Regions from separate parts of the Luteimonas sp. Soil_C_5 genome, predicted to be linked through region 1. Evidence: predicted binding sites of a transcription regulator. Region 1 holds the regulator's gene; the other holds the start of a gene.

The links. The regulator FliA, encoded in region 1, starts transcription of late flagellar genes. The targets are predictions, from matches to a motif close to TAAAGTTTNNCNNNCNNNGGCCGATAA.
Region 2: a site for FliA is predicted at 2,433-2,459, ahead of AC3A5K_RS12395 (methyl-accepting chemotaxis protein). Genes of this name have one in related genera too.

The regions. Positions count from the first base shown of each region.
Region 1 is NZ_JBDGKA010000001.1:582,948-593,081, forward strand. It holds gene flhB (flagellar biosynthesis protein FlhB) at 1-364, shown strand, start outside; gene flhA (flagellar biosynthesis protein FlhA) at 373-2,445, shown strand; gene flhF (flagellar biosynthesis GTPase FlhF) at 2,612-4,120, shown strand; gene AC3A5K_RS02925 (P-loop NTPase) at 4,107-4,964, shown strand; gene AC3A5K_RS02930 (RNA polymerase sigma factor FliA) at 4,961-5,716, shown strand; gene AC3A5K_RS02935 (chemotaxis response regulator CheY) at 5,774-6,166, shown strand; gene AC3A5K_RS02940 (protein phosphatase CheZ) at 6,163-6,765, shown strand; gene AC3A5K_RS02945 (chemotaxis protein CheA) at 6,955-8,898, shown strand; gene AC3A5K_RS02950 (flagellar motor protein) at 9,318-10,058, shown strand; gene motD (flagellar motor protein MotD) at 10,065-10,134, shown strand, end outside.
Region 2 is NZ_JBDGKA010000004.1:115,509-125,642, forward strand. It holds gene AC3A5K_RS12385 (alpha/beta hydrolase) at 1-544, opposite strand, end outside; gene AC3A5K_RS12390 (OprO/OprP family phosphate-selective porin) at 973-2,142, shown strand; gene AC3A5K_RS12395 (methyl-accepting chemotaxis protein) at 2,490-4,628, shown strand; gene AC3A5K_RS12400 (hybrid sensor histidine kinase/response regulator) at 4,792-7,437, shown strand; gene AC3A5K_RS12405 (response regulator) at 7,689-8,327, opposite strand; gene AC3A5K_RS12410 (diguanylate cyclase domain-containing protein) at 8,484-10,134, shown strand, end outside.

The DNA of each region.
Region 1 (10,134 bases):
GGAGGACGTGCCGACCGCCGACGTGATCGTGGTCAATCCGACCCACTACGCGGTCGCGCTGAAGTACGACGGTGGCGCGATGCGCGCCCCGCGCGTGGTCGCCAAGGGCGTCGACGAACTGGCCCTGCGCATCCGCGAACTCGCCGCCCAGCACCGCATCACCCTGGTCGAAGCGCCGCCTTTGGCACGCGTCTTGTATCGGGAGGCGGACATCGGCCAGGAAATCCCCGTGAAGCTCTACGCTGCCGTCGCCCAGGTGCTGTCCTACGTCTACCAGCTGCGCAGCTGGCGGGCGGGCACGCCGCAGCCGCAGCTCGCCGATCTCGACATCGATGAAGGCGACACCACCGGAGGCCGCCGGTGAGTGCGGTGATGGCGGCGGGCCCGAAGCGGGTCTTCGACGCGCTGCGCAACGGCCTGGGAGCACCCCTGCTGGTGCTGGCCCTGCTGGCGATGGTGGTGGTGCCGCTGCCGCCGACGATCCTCGACATTCTTTTCAGCTTCAACATCGCGATCTCGCTGGTCGTGCTGCTCGCGGTGATCTACGTCCAGCGCCCGCTGGACTTCAGCATTTTCCCGATCGTGCTGCTGGTCACCACGATGCTGCGCCTGGCGCTCAACGTGGCATCCACGCGCGTGATCCTGCTGCACGGCCAGGACGGCCCGGGCGCAGCCGGCAAGGTCATCGAATCTTTCGGCGAGTTCGTCGTCGGCGGCAACTTCGCGGTCGGCATCGTCGCCTTCGCCATCCTGACCATCATCAACTTCGTGGTGATCACCAAGGGTGCGGGCCGCGTGTCGGAAGTGACCGCGCGCTTCATCCTCGATGCCATGCCCGGCAAGCAGATGGCGATCGACGCCGATCTCAACGCCGGCATGCTCACCCGCGACGAGGCCAAGGTCCGTCGCGAGGAAGTCCGCCAGGAAGCCGACTTCTATGGCGCGATGGACGGCGCCAGCAAGTTCATCCGCGGCGACGCGATCGCCGGCATCCTGATCCTGTTCGTCACCATCTTCGGCGGCTTGGCGATCGGCGTGCTGCAGCACGGCATGCCGATGGGCGAAGCGGCCGCGACCTACACCCTGCTGTCGATCGGCGACGGCCTGGTCTCCCAGCTGCCGGCGCTGCTGGTTTCATCGGCGGTCGCGCTGCTGGTCACCCGCGCCTCGCGCAACCAGGACATGGGCGGCGCCGTCACCGGCCAGGTGTTCGGCCAGCACAAGGCGCTGACCATCGCCGCCAGCATCCTGCTGGTCGTCGGTCTGGTGCCGGGCATGCCGAACTTCGCGTTTCTCAGCCTGGCGGCGATCGTCGGTTACGCCGCCTGGGTGATGCGCAAGCGCAGCCTCGAAGCCGAACGCGTCGCAGCCGATCCCGAGGCCGGCGCGCTGCCCGCGCCGGAACAGGCCGCGAATGCCGAACTCGGCTGGGACGATCTCCGCCCGGTCGATCCGCTGGGGCTGGAAGTCGGCTACCGGCTGATCCCGCTGGTCGACAAGGCCCAGGGCGGCGAACTGATGGCGCGCATCAAGGCCGTGCGCCGCAAGCTCACCCAGGACGTCGGCTTCCTCATTCCGCCGGTGCACATCCGCGACAACCTCGAGCTGTCGCCCACCGCCTACCGCCTGCTGGTGCACGGCGTGCCGGTGGCGACCGCCGAAGTCCATCCCGACCGCCTGCTGGCGCTCGATCCAGGTGGCGCCTTGCATCCGATCGAGGGCATCCCCGGCAAGGACCCGGCGTTCGGACTCGACGCGCTGTGGATCCTGCCGCTGCACCGCGCCCAGGCCGAGGCCGCCGGCTACACCGTGGTCGATCCAGCCACCGTCGTCGCCACGCATCTCTCGCACCTGGTGCGCGAACAGGCGCCCGAACTGCTGGGCCACGAGGAAGTGCAGCAGCTGCTGGCCACCCTCGCCCGCAGCGCACCCAAGCTGTCCGAAGACCTCACCCCGAAGGCGCTGCCGCTGGCGGTCGTGGTGCGCGTGCTGCAGAACCTGCTGGTCGAGCGCATTCCGGTGCGTCAGCTGCGCCGCATCGCCGAGGCGCTGGTCGAGCACGCCGCGCACACCCAGGACCCGGCCCAGCTGACCGCCGCCGTGCGCACCGCGCTCGGCCGTTTCATCGTCCAGGAAATCGCCGGCCCCTCGGCCGAATTGCCGGTCTACACGCTGGCGCCGAATCTGGAACGCGTCTTGCAGGATTCCGCGCAGGGCGCCGGTGCGGCACTGGAACCGGGCCTGGCCGAACGCCTGCAGCAGAGTCTCGCCGACTGTGCCAGCCAGCAGGAAGCCAGGAACGAACCGGCGGTGGTGCTGGTGCCCGGACAGGTCCGCGCCGCGCTGGCGCGTCTGGTCCGGCACAGCGTGCCGGGGCTGTCGGTCCTGTCCTACACCGAAGTGCCGGAAGACAAGCGCCTGAAGTTGCTGGGCACGATCAATTGAAAGCCGGGATGCGGGATTGGGGAGTGGGGATTCGTGAGAGCGGATCCCGCCAACGCGGAGAGAGTGCGATGCAAGCGATGAGACCCAGACAGACCACACGCGCAACACCCCCGACACCGATGCCTGCTGTTTCCAATCCCCATTCCCCAATTCCGAATCCCTGCTCATGAAAATCCGCCGCTTCGTCGCCGCCGACATGCGCAGTGCCCTGCAGCTGGTGCGCCAGGCGCATGGTCCCGATGCCGTGATCCTGTCCAACCGTCGCATCGACGAGGGCGTGGAGATCGTCGCTGCCAGCAATTACGACGAGGGCTACGTGCAGCGCGCCATCGAGGACGCGCAGCGCGAGACGCCTGTGGCCTCGGCCGCGATGCCGGCGGCCGCCGGTCCGATGGAAACTGGTCTGGCGCCGTCCGAGCGCTGGCTGCGTGAGCTCGCGCCGCAGGCCGATGCCGCCGCCCAGACCGAACCCGCACCTGCGCGTGCTGCAGCGCCTGCGCGGACTGCAGCCCCCGATGCCGCGGTCGCCGCGCTGGCCGCCCGTGCCCGTGCGTCGTCCGAGCCGGCGACCTTCGACATCGATGGCCCGACCTTCGCCCAGTTGCTGGCCGCCGGCCATCGCGACGACACGCCGCAGGTCGAAAAAGTCGCGGTCGCCCCGCCGGTGCGCGACGAGATTCCGTCGCCGCCGGTGCCTGCGCCGGTCGCGCCCGTCGTTCTGGCCGCCGTGCCGACCCCGCAGGCGCCTGCCAGCGACGGAGAACTGGCGCAGATGCGCGACGAGCTGTCGCAGATGCGATCGATGATCGAGCGCGAGATGGCGCGCCTCACCGACGAGCGCCTGCGCGGTTCGCCGGCGCGCGCCCAGGCGATGGAACTGATGGAGGACTACGGCTTCGATGCAGGCATCACCCGCGACACCGTGCTGCAGATCCCCGCCGACACCCCGGATGCCCGCGTCCGCGGCCTGATGCTGGCGCTGCTGTCCAAGCGCCTGCCGATCTGCCCGATCGACCCGCTGGCCGAAGCCGGCGTGATCGCCCTCGTCGGTCCCACCGGCGCCGGCAAGACCACCACCATCGCCAAGCTGGCCGCGCTGTACGCCGCCCAGCACCAGCCGCGCGACGTTGCCCTGATCACCACCGACACCTCGCGCGTCGGCGGCCGCGAACAGCTGCACAGCTACGGCCGCCAGCTCGGCATCGCCGTGCACGAGGCCGACAGCGAGACCGGCCTGATCCAGCTGCTGCAGAAGCTGCAGGACTACCGCCTGGTGCTGGTCGACACCGCCGGCCTAAGCCAGCGCGACCGCGCCCTCGCCGGCCAGCTCAACTGGCTGCGTGCCGCGCGCCAGGTGCGCACCTTGCTGGTGCTGCCGGCCAACACCCATTTCGCGGACCTGGACGAAGTGGTGCGCCGGTTCGAGAACGCCCGCCCGCAGGGCGTGGTGCTGACCAAGCTGGACGAAACCGGCCGCCTGGGCAGCGCCCTGTCGGTGGCGGTCGACCACCAGCTGCCGCTGACCTGGGTGACCGACGGCCAGCGCATTCCCGAAGACCTGCACCGGGCCAATGCCGCCCATCTGGTGCTCCGCCTTGAAGATCTCCGCCGCGATGCCGATAAGCCGATTGTCCCGGAGCACGCATTCCGGAATCACGACCATGCCGTCGCCTGAGCGCCTGCCGATGTCCGCCACCCCATTCCAGCCTGTCCGCACCCTCGCCGTCACCGGTGGCAAGGGCGGCGTGGGCAAGACCAACGTCTCGGCCAACCTGTCGGTCGCGCTGTCGGGCATGGGCCAGCGCACGCTGCTGCTGGACGCCGACCTGGGCCTGGCCAATGTGGACGTGCTGCTGGGCCTGTCGCCGCAGCGCACGCTGGCCGACCTGGTCGCCGGCCGCTGCTCGCTCGACGAAGTGATCATCGAAGGACCCGGCGGCGTGCTGGTGGTCCCGGCGGCGTCCGGCCGCCGGCACATGGCCGAACTGCGTCCGGCCGAACATGCCGGTCTGGTCAACGTCTTCAACGACCTGCAGCGTGAGCTCGACCTGCTGGTCGTCGATACCGCCGCCGGCATCACCGATTCGGTGCTGACCTTCTGCCAGGCCGCACAGGACGCGATCGTCGTGGTCTGCGACGAACCCGCCTCGATCACCGACGCCTACGCACTGATCAAGGTGCTGGCGCGCGAGCGCGGCGTGGACCGCGTGCAGGTGGTGGCCAACATGGTCCGCAGCCCGCAGGAAGGCCGCAATCTGCACGAGAAGCTTTCGCGCGTGTGCGAGCGCTTCATCGGCGACGTGTCGCTGAACTACCTCGGCGCGGTGCCGCAGTGCGACTGGCTGCGCATGGCCGTGCAGCGCCAGCAGGCCGTGGTGCTGGCCTATCCCGGCAGTCCGTCCGCGCGTGCGCTGATCGAGATCGCCCGTCGCATCTCGCGCTGGCAGGCGCCGACCGCGCCGCGCGGCCACGTCGAGTTCTTCGTCGAGCGCATGCTGCGCCAGGGAGCGACCGCATGAACCTCGCCGCTCGCCAGTACCAGGCGGTGCAACGCACGGCCACGGTCGATCCGCTGGTCCAGCACGCCGAACTGGTCCGCCGCATCGCCCATCACCTGGCCGCGCGACTGCCGGCCAGCGTCGAGATCGACGATCTGGTGCAGGCCGGCATGATCGGCCTGTTCGAGGCCTCGCGCAGCTACGACGCCGAACAGGGCGCGTCGTTCGAGACCTATGCCTCGATCCGCATCCGCGGCTCGATGATCGACGAGATCCGCCGTGGCGACTGGGTGCCGCGCTCCGTGCACCGGCGCGCCCGCGAAGCCGCTGCCGCGATCCGCGAGATCGAACAGAGCACCGGCCGCGCCGCCAGCGCGCACGAGGTCGCAGCGAAACTCGACCTGCCGCTGGGCGAATACCAGCGCCTGCTGGAAGACGCCGCGCGCGGCCAGGTGCTGAGTCTGGATTCGCACATCGAAGACCACGGCGAGGTCGAGCCGGTCAACCGTCGCGGCGGCCCGACGCCGCAGGAAGCGCTGGTGCGCGGCGAGTTCGGTCGCGAGCTGATGGGCGCGATCGGCCACCTGCCCGAGCGCGAGCAGCTGGTGCTGTCGCTGTACTACGAGCAGGAACTGAATCTGAAGGAGATCGGCGCGGTGCTCGGCGTCAGCGAATCGCGCGTCTGCCAGATCCATGGCCAGGCCGTGGTCCGCCTGCGCGGCCGCCTCACCGCTTTCGAACTTGCGGACACCGGCTTCGGTGCCGACGACTGACCTCCGGGGCCCGTGCCCCACCCCGTATCGCAGCACGCTTTTTTCGAGGAACACGTTTTGAACAAGAACATCCGCATCCTGATCGTCGACGATTTCTCGACGATGCGCCGGATCGTCAAGAACCTGCTGTCCGATCTGGGCTTCAACAACACGGTCGAGGCGGAAGACGGCCACAGTGCGCTGGCCGTGCTGCGCCAGGATGCGGTGGAGCTGGTGGTGACCGACTGGAACATGCCCGGCATGACCGGCATCGAGCTGCTGCGCGAGATCCGCGCCGATCCCAGGTTCCGCGCGTTGCCGGTGCTGATGGTGACCGCCGAAGCCAAGCGCGAGCAGATCATCGAGGCCGCGCAGAACGGCGTGAACGGCTACATCATCAAGCCGTTCACCGCGCAGACCCTGGAAGAGAAGCTCGGCAAGATCTTCGAGCGCCTGGGGACCGCGGCATGACGACGCCCGACATCGAACGCACCCGTCTGGCCAACCTGCTGCACGACGCGCTGGAAGCGCTGGAGCGCGGCGACGAGGACGGCTGGCGCCGGCAGGTCGACGCGCTGGCCAATGCGCGCGCGCGCACCCTGGTCACCGGCCTCGGCCGGCTCGCCCGCGAACTGTCGCAGGCGCTGGACACCCTGCCGCCCACGCCCGCCGAAGGCAGCGGTCTGGATGATGCCTGCGCGCGTCTGGACCACGTGGTCGAGATGACCGAACAGGCCACACACCGCACGCTGGACCTGATCGACGAAAGCCGCGCGCTCGTCGCCCGGCTCAAGGAAGGTCCGCTCGACGAGACCCAGATCGCCACCGTCGAATCGCTGCGCGAGAACCTGCGCGAGATGGCGCTGGCGCAGAGCCACCAGGACCTCGGCGGCCAGATCATCCGCCGCGTCGCCGGCATCGTCCGCGGCGTGCACGAGGGCTTCGGTGCCCTCGGTCTGCCGCCGAAGGAAGACAACCAGCGCGGCAACGGACCGTCGGTTTCCGGCCTCGACCGCAACACGGTCGGCCAGAGCGACGCGGACGATCTGCTGTCGCATCTGGGGCTCTGAAGATCTCACCACGCGGTTGGAACAGACCGCGCCGCGTCCCCTCGCGCGCGCGGCAGGAACGGGAATGCTGATGTCGAAACACGAACGCCTGATCACGCCGCTGCGCGCGCACGCCTGTGCTGCCGGACGGGCGGACGTGTGCACCGGCGGCGCTGCGATCGCCCGGTCCACCGGCGCGGGTCGACGCTGATGCAGTCGCCCGACATCGTTGCCGACTTCGTCCTCGAAGCCCGCGAACTGCTCGACGACCTCGGCGGCCAGCTGGTCGGTCTGGAACAGACGCCCGACGACCGCGAGCGTCTCAACGCGGTCTTCCGCGCATTCCACACGCTCAAGGGCGGCGCCGGCTTCCTCGGCGCGACGCCGCTGGTCGAGCTGTGCCACGCGGCCGAGGAAACCCTGGGCATGGTGCGTGCCGGCCAGACCGCGCTGCTGCCGCGCCATTTCGACGCCGCGCAGCAGTCGCTGGACTGGCTGCAGGCGATGGTCGACGCGATCGAGACCGACGACACCGTGCCGAGCGCGCCGGCCGAACTGATCGCGGGCTTCGCGCCTGCCGATGCGCCTGCAGCGGCGCCGGTGCGTGCAGCCGCGCCCGTGGTCGCTGCTGCCGGCGACGACATGATTTCCGACGACGAATTCGAAGCCCTGCTCGACCAGTTGCATGGTGACGGGGTGCCGGGCACGCAGGCGACTGCCGCGCCGGCGATGATCGACGACGACGAGTTCGAGGCCCTGCTCGACCAGCTGCATGGTGGCGCCGCGCCCGGCGTGGCCGCGCCTGCAGGGAACGCGGCCAAGCCCGTCGCCGACATGATCGACGACGACGAATTCGAAGCCCTGCTCGACCAGTTGCACGGCGGCGCCGCGCCGGGCACGCAGACACCTGCGCCGGCTGCAGCGGCACCCGCGCCGGCGGCCATTCCGCGACCGGCGCCGCGCACCGCACCGCCCGCCGCAGCGCCGAAGACATCCGCCGCGCCGTCCGAACGCGAACAGACCGTGCGCGTCGACACCAAGCGGCTCGACGTCATCGTCGACCTGGTCGGCGAACTCGTGCTGGCGCGCAACCGGCTGAAGACCCTGCGCGCACGGCTGCGCGACGAGGATCTCGACCGCGCGGTCACCACGCTCGACAACGCCACCGCGCGTCTGCAGGGCGCCGTCATGCGCACGCGCATGCAGCCGGTCGGCAAGGTGTTCTCGCGCTTTCCCAAGCTCGCCCGCGACGTCGCCCGCGCGCTCGACAAGGAAGTGGATCTCGACCTCGTCGGCGCGGAGACCGAACTCGACCGCAACCTCGTCGAGGCACTGGCCGATCCGCTGATTCATCTGGTGCGCAATGCGATCGACCACGGCATCGAGATGCCCGCCTTACGAGAGGCGACCGGCAAGCCACGTGCCGGCCGCGTGCGCCTGATCGCGCAGCAGCAGGGCGATTACGTCGGCATCGAGATCCACGACGACGGCGCCGGCATCGATCCCGAACGGCTGCGCGCCAAGGCCCGCGACAAGGGCCTGATCGACGCCGAATCCGCCGCGCGCCTCAACGCCGAGGAATGTCTCAACCTGATCTTCCTCGCCGGCTTCTCCACCCGCGACGAGGTCAGCGACATCTCCGGCCGTGGCGTGGGCATGGACGTCGTGCAGTCGCGCATCCGCGAACTCGGTGGCCAGATCCAGGTGCAGTCGGAACTGGGACGCGGCAGCCGCTTCTCGCTGCGCGTGCCGCTGACGCTCGCCATCCTGCCGACGCTGCTGGTCCACGCCGCCGACGACTGCTACGCGCTGCCACTGGCGCGCGTGCAGGAAGTGCTGCACGCACCTGCGCGCACGGTGAACTGGTTCGACGGCCGCGCCGCACTCGACCGCCGGTCGCACACGCTGTCGTTGCTCGACCTGCGCCACTGGCTGGGCCAGCCGGCGCAGGACACGACCCTGCTGACCATCGTCGTCCTGCAGCGCGGCGACAGCCGCTTCGGCCTGGTCGTCGACGAAGTCCGCGGCCGCGAGGAAGTCGTCATCAAACCGCTGCCGCGTGCGCTGCGCGGCCTGCCCGGTTATGCGGGCGCGACGCTGATCGGCGACGGCAGGCTGGCGCTGATTCTCGATGTGGATGCGTTGAAGCGGTGATGGGGGGGGTGATTCGTCATTCGTCATTCGTGATTGGTGATGACCGGACATGCGTCCGTTGAAAGCGGTGATTCGGAACAGCCGCTGCTTCCTCATTGCCCCGGCTTCAGGGAAGCGGACGGCTGGTCTGGCAGACCTCGCCAGATCCCGGATCCGTCATCCACCGTCATCCCCGCGCAGGCGGGGATCCAGGGACGTTGGCGCCAAGAGGATTGACGTCCATGGATGACCAGCCGTTCGGCTGTTAAAAGCCCCGCCTGCGCGGGAATGACGGGTCCATCCCACGATTCTGAAAGCTCGCAACGCCCGGGAACGGCACGGCTGCTGCTCTTTCGAATCACCAATCACGAATCCCGAATCACCAATCCCCAATCCCCGCCCTTCCTCAAGTCCCCTCCCCCCCCGCCGATACCAACGTCATGGATATTTTCAGCGTCGCCGGAATCGTGCTTGCCGTGGTCGCCCTGTTGGGCGGCAGCGTGCTCAAGGGCGCCGGTCTCGGTGCCCTGTGGTCGCCGGCCGCCTTCCTGATCGTCATGGTCGGCACGGTCGCCTCGATCCTGCTGCACACGCCGGCGCCGGTGTTCAAGCATGCGATGCACATCGCCGGCTGGGTGATCAAGCCGCCGGTCTCCGACCGCGCCGCGCTGATCGCGCAGCTGCTGGAGTGGAGCAACGTATCGCGCAAGCAGGGGCTGCTGGGACTGGAAAGCCACGTCGAGGCGCAGACCGATCCGTTCCTGAAGAAGGGCCTGCAGATGCTGGTCGACGGCGTCGAGCCCGAGGCGATCCGGCACATGCTGGAAATCGACCTGCAGGGCGAGGAACACAATGATCTGGCCGCCGCCAAGGTGTTCGAGGGCATGGGCATCTATGCGCCGACGCTCGGCATCGTCGGCGCGGTACTGGGTCTGATCGCGGTGATGAAGAACCTCGCCGATCCGAGCAAGCTCGGCGTCGGCATCGCCGCCGCGTTCACCGCGACGATCTACGGCATCGCCTCGGCCAACCTGTTCTTCCTGCCGATGGCGGCCAAGCTCAAGAGCGTGATCGGCCGCCGCAGCGGCGAGCGCGAGCTGGCGATCGAAGGGCTGATCGCGATCGCCCAGGGCGAGAATCCGCGCAACATCGAGGCGCGGCTCGCCGGCTTCCTGCACTGACCTGTCATGGCCCGCAAAAAGCCCCACGAGGATCACGTCAACCACGAAGCCTGGGCCATTCCCTACGGCGACCTGG
Region 2 (10,134 bases), on a different contig from region 1:
GGTAGAAATCGTGGTCGAAGCGCGTGGCCAGAATGCCGCCCAGATTGGCGCCGGCCGACGAGCCCATGACGCCGATCTTGTCCGGGTCGATGCCCAGTTCGCCGGCGTTCGCACGCAGCAGGCGCATCGCCCGCTGGCCATCGGCGAACGGCGCGGACGCCGGCCAGCCGTCGACCGGCATGCGGTAGTACAGCACCGCGGTGGTCACGCCGATCGACGTCAGCCATTGCGCCATCGGACGCGCGGCGGTGCCGATCTGGATGCGGAAATAACCGCCGCCGCCGAGGATCAGCACGGCCGTGCCGTTCGGATTCGCGGGGCGGTGGATTTCCATGCGCGGCTGCGAGACGCGGGTGACCGCGCCCATGGCGCTGCCCTCGTTGCCCACCAGCTCGGGGCCCTGCACTACGCGCGGCAGGTGGCCTTCGGGCCACAGGTCCATCATCTGCACGCTGCCGGTCGGCTGGGCCATCGCCGGGGCCGCCAGCACGCAGGCGGCCAGCAGCGCCAGCCAGGCGGCGGCGTATCGTCGGTTGAAAGTCATAGTCGTGCCCTCCCGCACGGTTGATTCGATGAAGCGGTCCGCCGGGGCGGGATCGGGCGGAGTGCCCGGGGGTCGCCGATGCACGGCGCGGACAGCCCCCGCTGTCCGGATGGGGCAGCGCGCCGGCACCGGGCAGGCCGGTCGATGACGCGATGCAGGTACGGCACATGCCGATGGCACGTGGTGGAATCCCCGATGCGGCGAGGCCGGCATCGAATGCAGGAGTGCTTTTTACGCGGGCAGGCCGCGGCTGCCGATAGCGCATTGGTGTTACCGGCCGCATGCCTAATACTTTGGGACTAGGCCGCCTGCGCCGTCCCGCCCCGACGCCTAGACTTCCGGCTTCGCGCCCACGCGCGCGAGACCGCCCCCAGTCCACCGCAGCGCCATCGCCCCCGCGAGCCGCTGCCGCCTCCCCCGAGGATTCCATGCGCCATTCCGTCCTTCCGCTGCTGGCGCTGTGCGCCTGCGCCCCCCTGTCCGCCCTGGCCGTCGAGGCCCAGCCCTGGCCGCCGAAGCTGACCTTCGGCAACGAGATCACCCTCAGCGCGACCGGCAATTTCGCCTGGGACCACGCCGATTTCAGCGGCACGCCGCAGCTTGGCAGCGAGAACGGCATGCGCCGCCGCGAGTTCGGCGCGACGATGAAGCAGGACGGCGTGTGGGACGCGATGGTGTATTTCGATTTCGAATCGAAGAGCTGGCTGGACGTGTTCGTGCGTTTCGAGAGCGAAGCCTTCTTCGGCCGTGATCTCGGCAAGCTGCGCGTCGGCTACATGAAAGTGCCGGTCGGCCTGGAAGGCGTGACCAGCTCGCGCGCCGGCACGTTCATGGAACTGGCCTCGCCGATCCAGGCGATCTACCAGGGCCGCCGCACCGGCGTGGAATGGACGCTCGAACGCGATCAGGCGCTGCTCCAGCTCGGCGGCTACGGCGGCCAGGACCTGCAGGGCGACAACCCCGGCCAGACCTACGCCGCGCGCGCCGCGTGGACGCCGCGCAAGTCCGCCGGCGACGTGCTGCACCTCGGCATCGCGGCCTCGCGCGAGAACCCGCAGGGCTGGACCGACGGCCGCGGTGTCGAATTCGAACCGAACGCGCGCCTGCGCGCCCGTCCGGCCACGGCCCTCAGCGATGTGCGCCTGATCGATTCCGGCAATCTGGCGCCGGTCGGCCACATCCGCCGCACGGGCCTGGAAGGCATCTGGATCCGCGGTCCGGTGTCGATGCAGGGCGAACTGCTGCGCGCCGACATCGGCCGCGACGCCGGCCTGCCCGACTACACCGCCGAAGGCGGCTATCTCGCCGCCAGCTGGCTGCTGACCGGCGAGAGCCGTCCGTATTCCAGCGGCAATGTCGCCAACCCGAAGCCGGCCAACGGCTACGGCGCGGTGGAACTGGCGGCGCGCTACAGCACGCTCGATCTCGACGACCGCGGCATCGCCGGCGGCCGCCAGCACGACTGGACCTTCGGTGCGAACTGGTACCTGACGCCGTTCGTGAAGCTGCAGGCCAACTACGTCCGCGCACGGGCGACGCGCAACGGCGTCAGCTCGGCGCCGGATGCGATGGAAGTGCGGGCGCAGGTCCACTTCTGATCGAGGGTCATGACGTGCGCCGGCATCCCCGGCGTGCGTCGTCCTGTTCGCGCCGTGCGCTGTGCGCAGGCGCGGACTGCTGACACCGCGCGGGGTCGTGACGACCCTGCGCCGCGCATGGGATTCACGCTGTTGATGCGGGGCGTGCACGGATTGCGCCCTGTGCGGCGCCGCCCGCGCATCGAAGCCGCCGGGCACACGCTGCTGCGCGGCTGACAACTTTTTTCGACATGCAGGCCCGTTGCATAGGGCCTGTCGCTGAATGCACGGCGCCTTCATGCCCTGCGTGCTTCAGCGCGCGCGCCTGCGGCCGATACCCCGGACTCGTCTCCCCCGGTCCTGTCGCCATGTCTCCCTTCGCTCCGCTCCAGCGTCGCCTCGCCGATCTTCCGGTCGCCCGCAAGTTCATCCTGCTGTGCGCGGTGCTGGCACTGGGCATCCTGGCGCTGAGCGTCTCGGCGGCCCGGCTGCAGTACGTGGAACTGGTCGACGCGCGCAAGCAGAGCGTCGAGACCCAGATCGAAACCGCGATGAGCATCGTCGAGCACTACGCCAGCCAGGCGCGGGACGGGCAGATCACGACCGAGCAGGCCCAGACGCTGGCCCTCGGCGCGCTCGGCTCGATCCGCACCAACGACGGCACCGACTACTACTTCATCGCCGATCCCGAGCTGAAGATCGTCATGCATCCCAGCCGCGATGTCGGCGCGGACATGAGCGACTACCAGGCCGAAGACGGCGACTACGTCTATCGCGACATCCTGGCCGCGGTGAAGACCGGCGACGGCTTTTCCGGCTACCGGGCCCCTAAGCCGGGCCACGAGGGCCAGTTCGAGAAGATCAGCTACGCCCAGTCCTTCGACGAGTGGGGCTGGATCGTGGCGATGGGCGTCTACGCGGACGACATCCAGCAGCAGGCGATGGTGTTCACCCGCCTGCTGGCGCTGTTCGGCGGCCTGGTGATCCTGGCGGCGATCGGCCTGTCGTGGCTGATCGGCAGTGCCATCGTGTCGCCGCTGCGCGCCGCGACGCGCACGGCGGAAGCGATCGCGTCGGGTCGCTTCGACAATCCGATCGCGATCACCTCGCGTGACGAGACCGGCCAGCTGATGGCCAGCATGCGCCAGATGCAGGACCAGCTGCAGCGCTTCAACGGCGAGATGAACACGATGATCCGCCTGCAGCAGGGCGAGGACATCAGCCACCGCATTCCGGAGGATTTCCCGGGCGATTACGGCGCGCTGGCGCGCGGCGTCAACACGGTGGTGTTCGAACATCTCGACGCGATCGCCGATGCGATGGCGGTCATGGACGAGTACGGCCAAGGCGACCTGAGCCGCGACATGCGCCGCCTGCCCGGCCAGCGCGCGCGCCTGCACGAAGCGCTGGATGCGGTGAAAACCAACATGGGCGCGGTCAATGGCGAAATCGCCACGCTGGCCGAAGCGGCTGCGCGCGGCGACTTCGGCGCACGCGGCGACGAATCCCGCTACAGCTTCGCGTTCGCCGAGATGATCGAAGCGTTGAACCGGCTGATGCAGCAGGCCGATGCCGGCCTGACCGACGTCGGCCGGATCATGGCCGCGATCGCCGATGGGGATCTGTCGCAGCGCGTCGATGCGCGCTACCAGGGCGCATTCGGCCGACTGGCCGACGACGCCAACCGCACCGCGTCGCAGCTGGCCGATGTCGTGCGCGGCATCCAGCAGTCGGCGGTGTCGATCGACGGCGCAGCCGGCGAGATCGCGGCCGGCAATGATGATCTGTCGCGCCGCACCGAAAGCCAGGCCGCGAACCTCGAAGAGACCGCGGCCTCGATGGAGGAACTGACCTCCACCGTGCGCCAGAACGCCGACCACGCGCGCCAGGCCAATGAACTGGCACGCAGCGCTGCCGACGTCGCCGGCCAGGGCGGCCGCGCGGTCGAGGAAGTCGTCGCGACGATGGCCTCGATCGACGCGTCTTCCGCGCGCATCGGCGCGATCATCGGCGTCATCGACGGCATCGCGTTCCAGACCAACATCCTGGCGCTCAACGCGGCGGTCGAAGCGGCACGCGCCGGCGAGCAGGGCCGCGGTTTCGCGGTCGTCGCCAGCGAAGTGCGCACGCTGGCGCAGCGTTCGGCCGAGGCCGCGCGCGAGATCAAGCAGCTGATCGGCGAGTCGGTGTCGCGCGTGCGCGAAGGCTCCAGCCAGGTCGCCGTGGCCGGCGCCACGATGGCGCAGGTGCTGACCTCGGTCGACCGCGTGACCGAGATCATGGCCGAGATCAGCGCCGCGTCGCAGGAGCAGTCCTCGGGCATCGACCAGGTCAACCAGACCGTGATCCAGCTCGACGAAACCACGCAGCAGAACGCCGCCTTGGTGGAAGAAGCCACCGCCGCGGCGCGCAGCCTGGCCGACCAGGCGCAGCAGCTCACGCGTGCGGTCGCGACGTTCCGGCTGGTGCCGGCGACGCGACGCCAGCCGGCGCTCGCCGAAGCCTGATCCGGGCCTGCGTGTCACCGCCATCTGCCGATCCGGCGGATGGCGGTCTGCCTTGCGGGGGCCTTGAGAAATCGCGTCCGACACGGCGCGCGACCGGCGCAGCGTGTTGCACGTGCGGCACGCGCACCCGGCCTCGCGCAGGCACGCCTTTACACTGTCGCCGATGCATCCCGGTTCCAGACTCCGCCCGTTCCTACTGACGCTGCTGCTTGCCGGTGGCGGGCTGGTGCTGGTCACGGCGCTGGCCTACCGCGAGGGCAGCCGCCGCGCGCTGCGCGACGAGTCGGCCACGTCGGCCCAGCAGTTGCTGCTGCACGCGCAGGCGGTGAACCAGCGCATCGAACGCTACCGCGCCCTGCCCCAGGTGCTGGCGCTGGATCCGGACCTGCGCGCGAGCGTGATCGCGCCGGTCGATGCCGCCAACCGGCACCGGCTGAACCTGCGGCTGGAAGAAGCCAACCACACCGCGCAGGCGTCGACGCTGACCCTGATCGGCACCGACGGCGTGGCGATCGCGGCCAGCAACTGGCGCGAGACCGGCAGCAACGTCGGCGAGGACTACGCGTTCCGGCCCTATGTGCAGCAGGCGCTGCGCGACGGTCGCGGCCGGTTCTACGGCATCGGCCTGACCACCGGCGTGCCCGGTTACTTCCTGTCGGAAGCGATGCGCGACGACAGCGGCCGCACGATCGGCGTCATCGCGATCAAGATCGAACTGTCGGCGATCGAGGAAACCTGGCCGCGCAGCGGCGACATCGTGCTGGCCAGCGACAGCCATGACGTGGTGTTCCTGGCCAGTCGCGTCGACTGGCGCTACCGGTTGCTGGCCCCGCTGGATGCCGATGCGCGCGCCGAACTGGCGCAGACCCGCCAGTACCTCACCCAGCGCCTGCTGCCGCTGGACGTGCAGACGGTGCGCGAAGTCGGCGATGCCGGCGCGCTGGTGCGCATCGACCGCCCGGCGATGCCCGGCCTGTGGCTGTGGCAGCGCGCGCCGGTCGACGACACCGACTGGACCCTGCACCTGCTGCACGATGCCGCGCCCGTGGCCGCGGCCGCGCGCCAGTACGCCGCGTTCGGCGCCGCGTCGTGGCTGACGCTGGTGTTCGTGCTGCTGTTCGCGCAGCAGCGGCTGCGTCTGGGCTCGCTGCGGCGGCGCAGCCGCACCGAACTCGAAACCCTGGTGCGGCATCACGCCGAGGAACTGCGCACCGCGCAGGACGGCCTGGTGGCCGCGGCGCAGGAAGCCGATACCGGCCTCAGCCGGCGCCTGGCGCATCTGCCGCAGGGCGTGGTGATCATCGACGCGGACCTGCGCATCGTGGCCTGGAACGCGCGCTACATCGAGCTGTTCCGGTTTCCGCCGGAGCTGGTGCAGGTGGGTACCTCGATCGAGGACGTGTTCCGTTACAACGCGCGTCGCGGCCTGCTCGGCCCAGGACCGGTCGAAGAGGCGATCCAGCGCCGGCTGGACCATTTGCGCAGCGGCAGTCCGCACATGCGCGAAAGCGAGAAGACCGACGGCACGGTGCTGGAGATCCGCGGCAATCCGCTGCCCGAGGGCGGCTTCGTGACCAGCTACGCCGACATCACTTCGTACAAGAACACCGCGCGCGACCTGCGCTCGCTGGCCGACGCGCTGGAGCAGCGCATCGCCGAGCGCACCGCCGATCTGGAACAGGCGCGCGCCGAGGCCGAGGCCGCGAACCGCTACAAGGGCCGCTTCGCCGCGGCCGCGGTGCACGACCTGCTGCAGCCGCTCAACGCCGCGCGCATGTTCGCCGCCGGCCTGCGTGCGCGGCTGCGTGACGACGACACGCGCGCGATCGTCGACAACATCGACGGCGCGCTGTCGGCACAGGACGGCATCCTCGCGAGCCTGCTCGACCTGTCGCGGATGGAAACCGGCACGCTGCGCACCGACGTGCGCGACCTCGCGCTGGGTCCGCTGCTGGACGGCCTGGCCCGCGAGACCGGCGTGCTGGCGCAGGCGCGCGGCCTGCGCTTCGACCACGTGGCGACGCAGGCCTGGGTGCGCAGCGATCCGATGCTGCTGCGCCGGCTGGTGCAGAACTTCCTGTCCAACGCCGTGCGCTACACCGCGCGCGGCGGCATCGTGCTGGGCGTACGCCGCCACGGCGACCGGCTGTGGATCGAAGTGCACGACACCGGCCCGGGCATTCCGCCGAACCGGCAGCACGAGATCTTCGAAGAGTTCCGGCGGCTCGACGACGGCAACGCCGGCGACCGCGGCGCCGGCCTGGGCCTGGCGATCGTCGACCGCATCGCCAAGCTGCTGGGCCATCGTATCGATCTGCGCTCGCGTCCCGGCACCGGCAGCGTGTTCCGGGTGTCGGTGCCGCGCGCCGACGCACCGGTGCAGCCGGTCGTCGAGGCGCCCGCAACGACGGTGCCGCCCGAGGACGACGCGCCGCTGCGCGGCTGCCGCGTGTGGGTGGTCGACGACGATGCCCTGGCCTGCGCCGCGACCCGGCAACTGCTCGAGCGCTGGGACTGCGACGTCCAGCGCGCCGACGGCCCGCAGGCCGCGCTGGCGGCGGCGGTGCGCGGCAACGCGCCGGATCTGGTGCTGCTCGACGCCTCCACCGACGGGCACGCAGGCCCCGTGCTCTTCAGTGCGCTGTGCAGGCGCTGGGGGACGACGCCGCTGGCGATCCTGGTCACCGGCGACACCGATCCCGCATTGCGCGCGCAGGCGCGTGAGGCGGGACACGGCTTCCTGCCCAAGCCGTTGCGCCCGCCGGCGCTGCGCGCGCTGATGATGCAGATGCGCTTGCGGGGGCATTGAGGCAGCGGCGGCGCGTGCACCGACACGCGCTGAGCGTCAGTGGAATTCGCGCTTCCCGGACCCGGTGCTCGCGCTCGAAGTCCCCGGGTCCCTGCCTGCGCGGGAATGCCGATGTCCGCGTGTGCGGGCGTCCCGGCGCGCGGCGGCGGCCTGTGTTCCCGAACGCCGGATCAGGGCCATCCCCAGGAATTGTTCGAAGCGCGACGCGACGATCCGGCGAGGCCCAGCCAATGCCGGGCGTTGCGTTCGGACTACGCCTCGTCCTCGCGCTCCAGCGCCTTGACCAGCACCGCCGCCTGGGTGCGGCTGTTGCATTCGAGCTTTCGCAGGATCGCGGTGACGTGCACCTTGACCGTGTTTTCCGCGAGCCCCAGCTGGTGCGCGATCTGCTTGTTGAGCAGGCCATCGGCCACGGCCATCAGCACCCGGAACTGCTGCGGCGTGAGCTGGGCCAGGCGCGTGGCGAGCCGGGCGTCTTCTTCCGAACGCTCGGCGGTCAGCGGCGGGAACCAGCTGCCGCCGTCGAGCACCGTGGACACCGCCTGGCCGATCGATTCGGCCGGCGCGGATTTGGAGATGAAACCGGCGGCGCCGAACTGCTGCACCCGGCGCACGATGCGCGGATGGTCGTTGGAGGAGATGACCACCACCGGCAGTTCCGGCCGCTCGCCGCGCAACCAGACCAGCGACGACAGACCGCGCGCACCGGGCATGGCGAGGTCGAGCAGGACCAGATCGATGTCGGGCTGGGCCTCGAGCGCGGGCGCGAGCGCCGAGGCGCTGGCGGCCTCGACCACGCGCAGCTCGCCCAGACCGTCGCGCAGCGCATGCAGGACCGCTGCACGCAGCAGCGGGTGATCGTCGGCGACCAGGATCGTCGGAATCGTCATGGCGACAGTCTGGCATGGTCGCGCGCGGCGACCGACCCTCTGGCACGTTTCTGGCATGCACAATCGCAACCGGGGAGTCCGAGTCCAGAACCGATCGACGTGCCTTGCCGCCAGCCTGCCACTGCTGCCGTCGCCGACGGCCGGACCGCGTCGCGCGTGTCCGGCCGGGCGTCGTGGCGGCTGGCACTGGCGGGCGCGCTGGTATCGATCGCACTGGCGCCCGTGGCCTTCGCGCAGGCCACCGACGACGCCCTGCCGCCGCTGAGTCTGGAGGTCTACGGCCTCGACGAAGGCCTGTCGCAGATGACGGTCTCGGCCATGGCCGCCGACGACCAGGGCTTTCTGTGGGTCGGCACGCAGGACGGCCTGAACCGGTTCGACGGTCATCGCTTCCGCACCTACCGCGCCCACCCGGAGCCGGGCGCGCGCGGGCCGGGGCTGGCCAGCAGCAGCATCGAAAGCCTGACGTTCGAGCCGGCGCGCACGCGGATGTGGCTGGGCACCAACGATGCCGGCCTCGAAGTGCTGCATCTGCCGACCTGGCAACACCGCCGGCTCGGCGTCGAGGACGGCCTCTCGCATGTGCGCGTGACCCGGATCCTGCTCGATCCTGCCGGCGGCGCATGGCTGGGCACCGAGGCCGGCGTGGATCACGTCGACGCCGAGGTCAGCGGCGTGCGCAGACTGGGCACGACGTCGGAAGTGGTCGGCCTGGAGTGGTCGGCCGCGCGCGCGGCCCCGGTGGCACTGGATGCGACGTGCCGGCTCTGGACCGTCGACGGCGATGCCCTGGCGCCGCTGTCGACCCTCCCGGGCGCGCGCCGCTGCATGGGGCTGCAGAGCGGCGCCGAGGGCCTGTGGGCGATCGCCGACAACGGCCTGCACCGGCTGGATGCCGACGGCCGTCCGCTGCGTGCCTGGGCAATGGACACCCGCGCCAGCGTGGTGCCCAGCGCGCTGATCCGGCTCGACGACGGCCGCATCCTGGTCGGCTTCGTCAATGGCGATGTCGCCCAGCTGGCGCCGGGGCAGACCCGCCCGCAGCGCCTGCGCTTCGACCGGCCACCGCGCAGCGCGATCACCCGCTTCCACCAGACCGCGACGGGTGCGTGGTGGATCGGCACCTACACCTCGGGCCTGTACCGGGTGCGGCCACTGGCGGCGGTGATCCGTCCGGATGCGGCCGGCACGGGCGCGACCGCCGACTGGCCCAGCCAGAGCGTGCGTGCGATCTGGCGCGGCGGCACCGACGTGCTGGTGGGCACCGACAGCGGCCTGCACCGGCGCAACCGGATCGGAGGCAGCTGGCAGGCGGCCGCGGCGCTGGACGGCGTGTCGGTACGCGCGGTGGTGCCGGCGGCCGATGACGGCTGGTGGATCGGCACGATGTCCGGACTGTGGCGGCTGCACGCCGACGGCACGCTCGAACCGGGCGCGGCGCTGGACGATCCACGCATCGATGTCCTGCTGCGCGAGGACGACCTGCTGTGGGTCGGCAGCCGCAGCGGCCTGCGCCGCCTCCGCGACGGGCACCTCGAAGCGGATCCGGCGCTCGACGTCCTCGATGGCGACATGATCACCGCGCTGATGCGCGATTTCGACGGCAGCCTGCTCGTCGCCACCAACACGCGCGGCCTGTGGCGCCTGCGCGGCGGCGCGCTGGTGCCGGTGGAACCCGGCGGCGCGGGCCTGCACCGTTCGATCTGGGGCCTGCACGTGGACCGCGATGCGATCTGGGCCGGGTCCTTCGGCGCCGGGCTGTACCGCATCGACCGCGCCACCGGCGCCTCGACCGTGCTCGACGAAC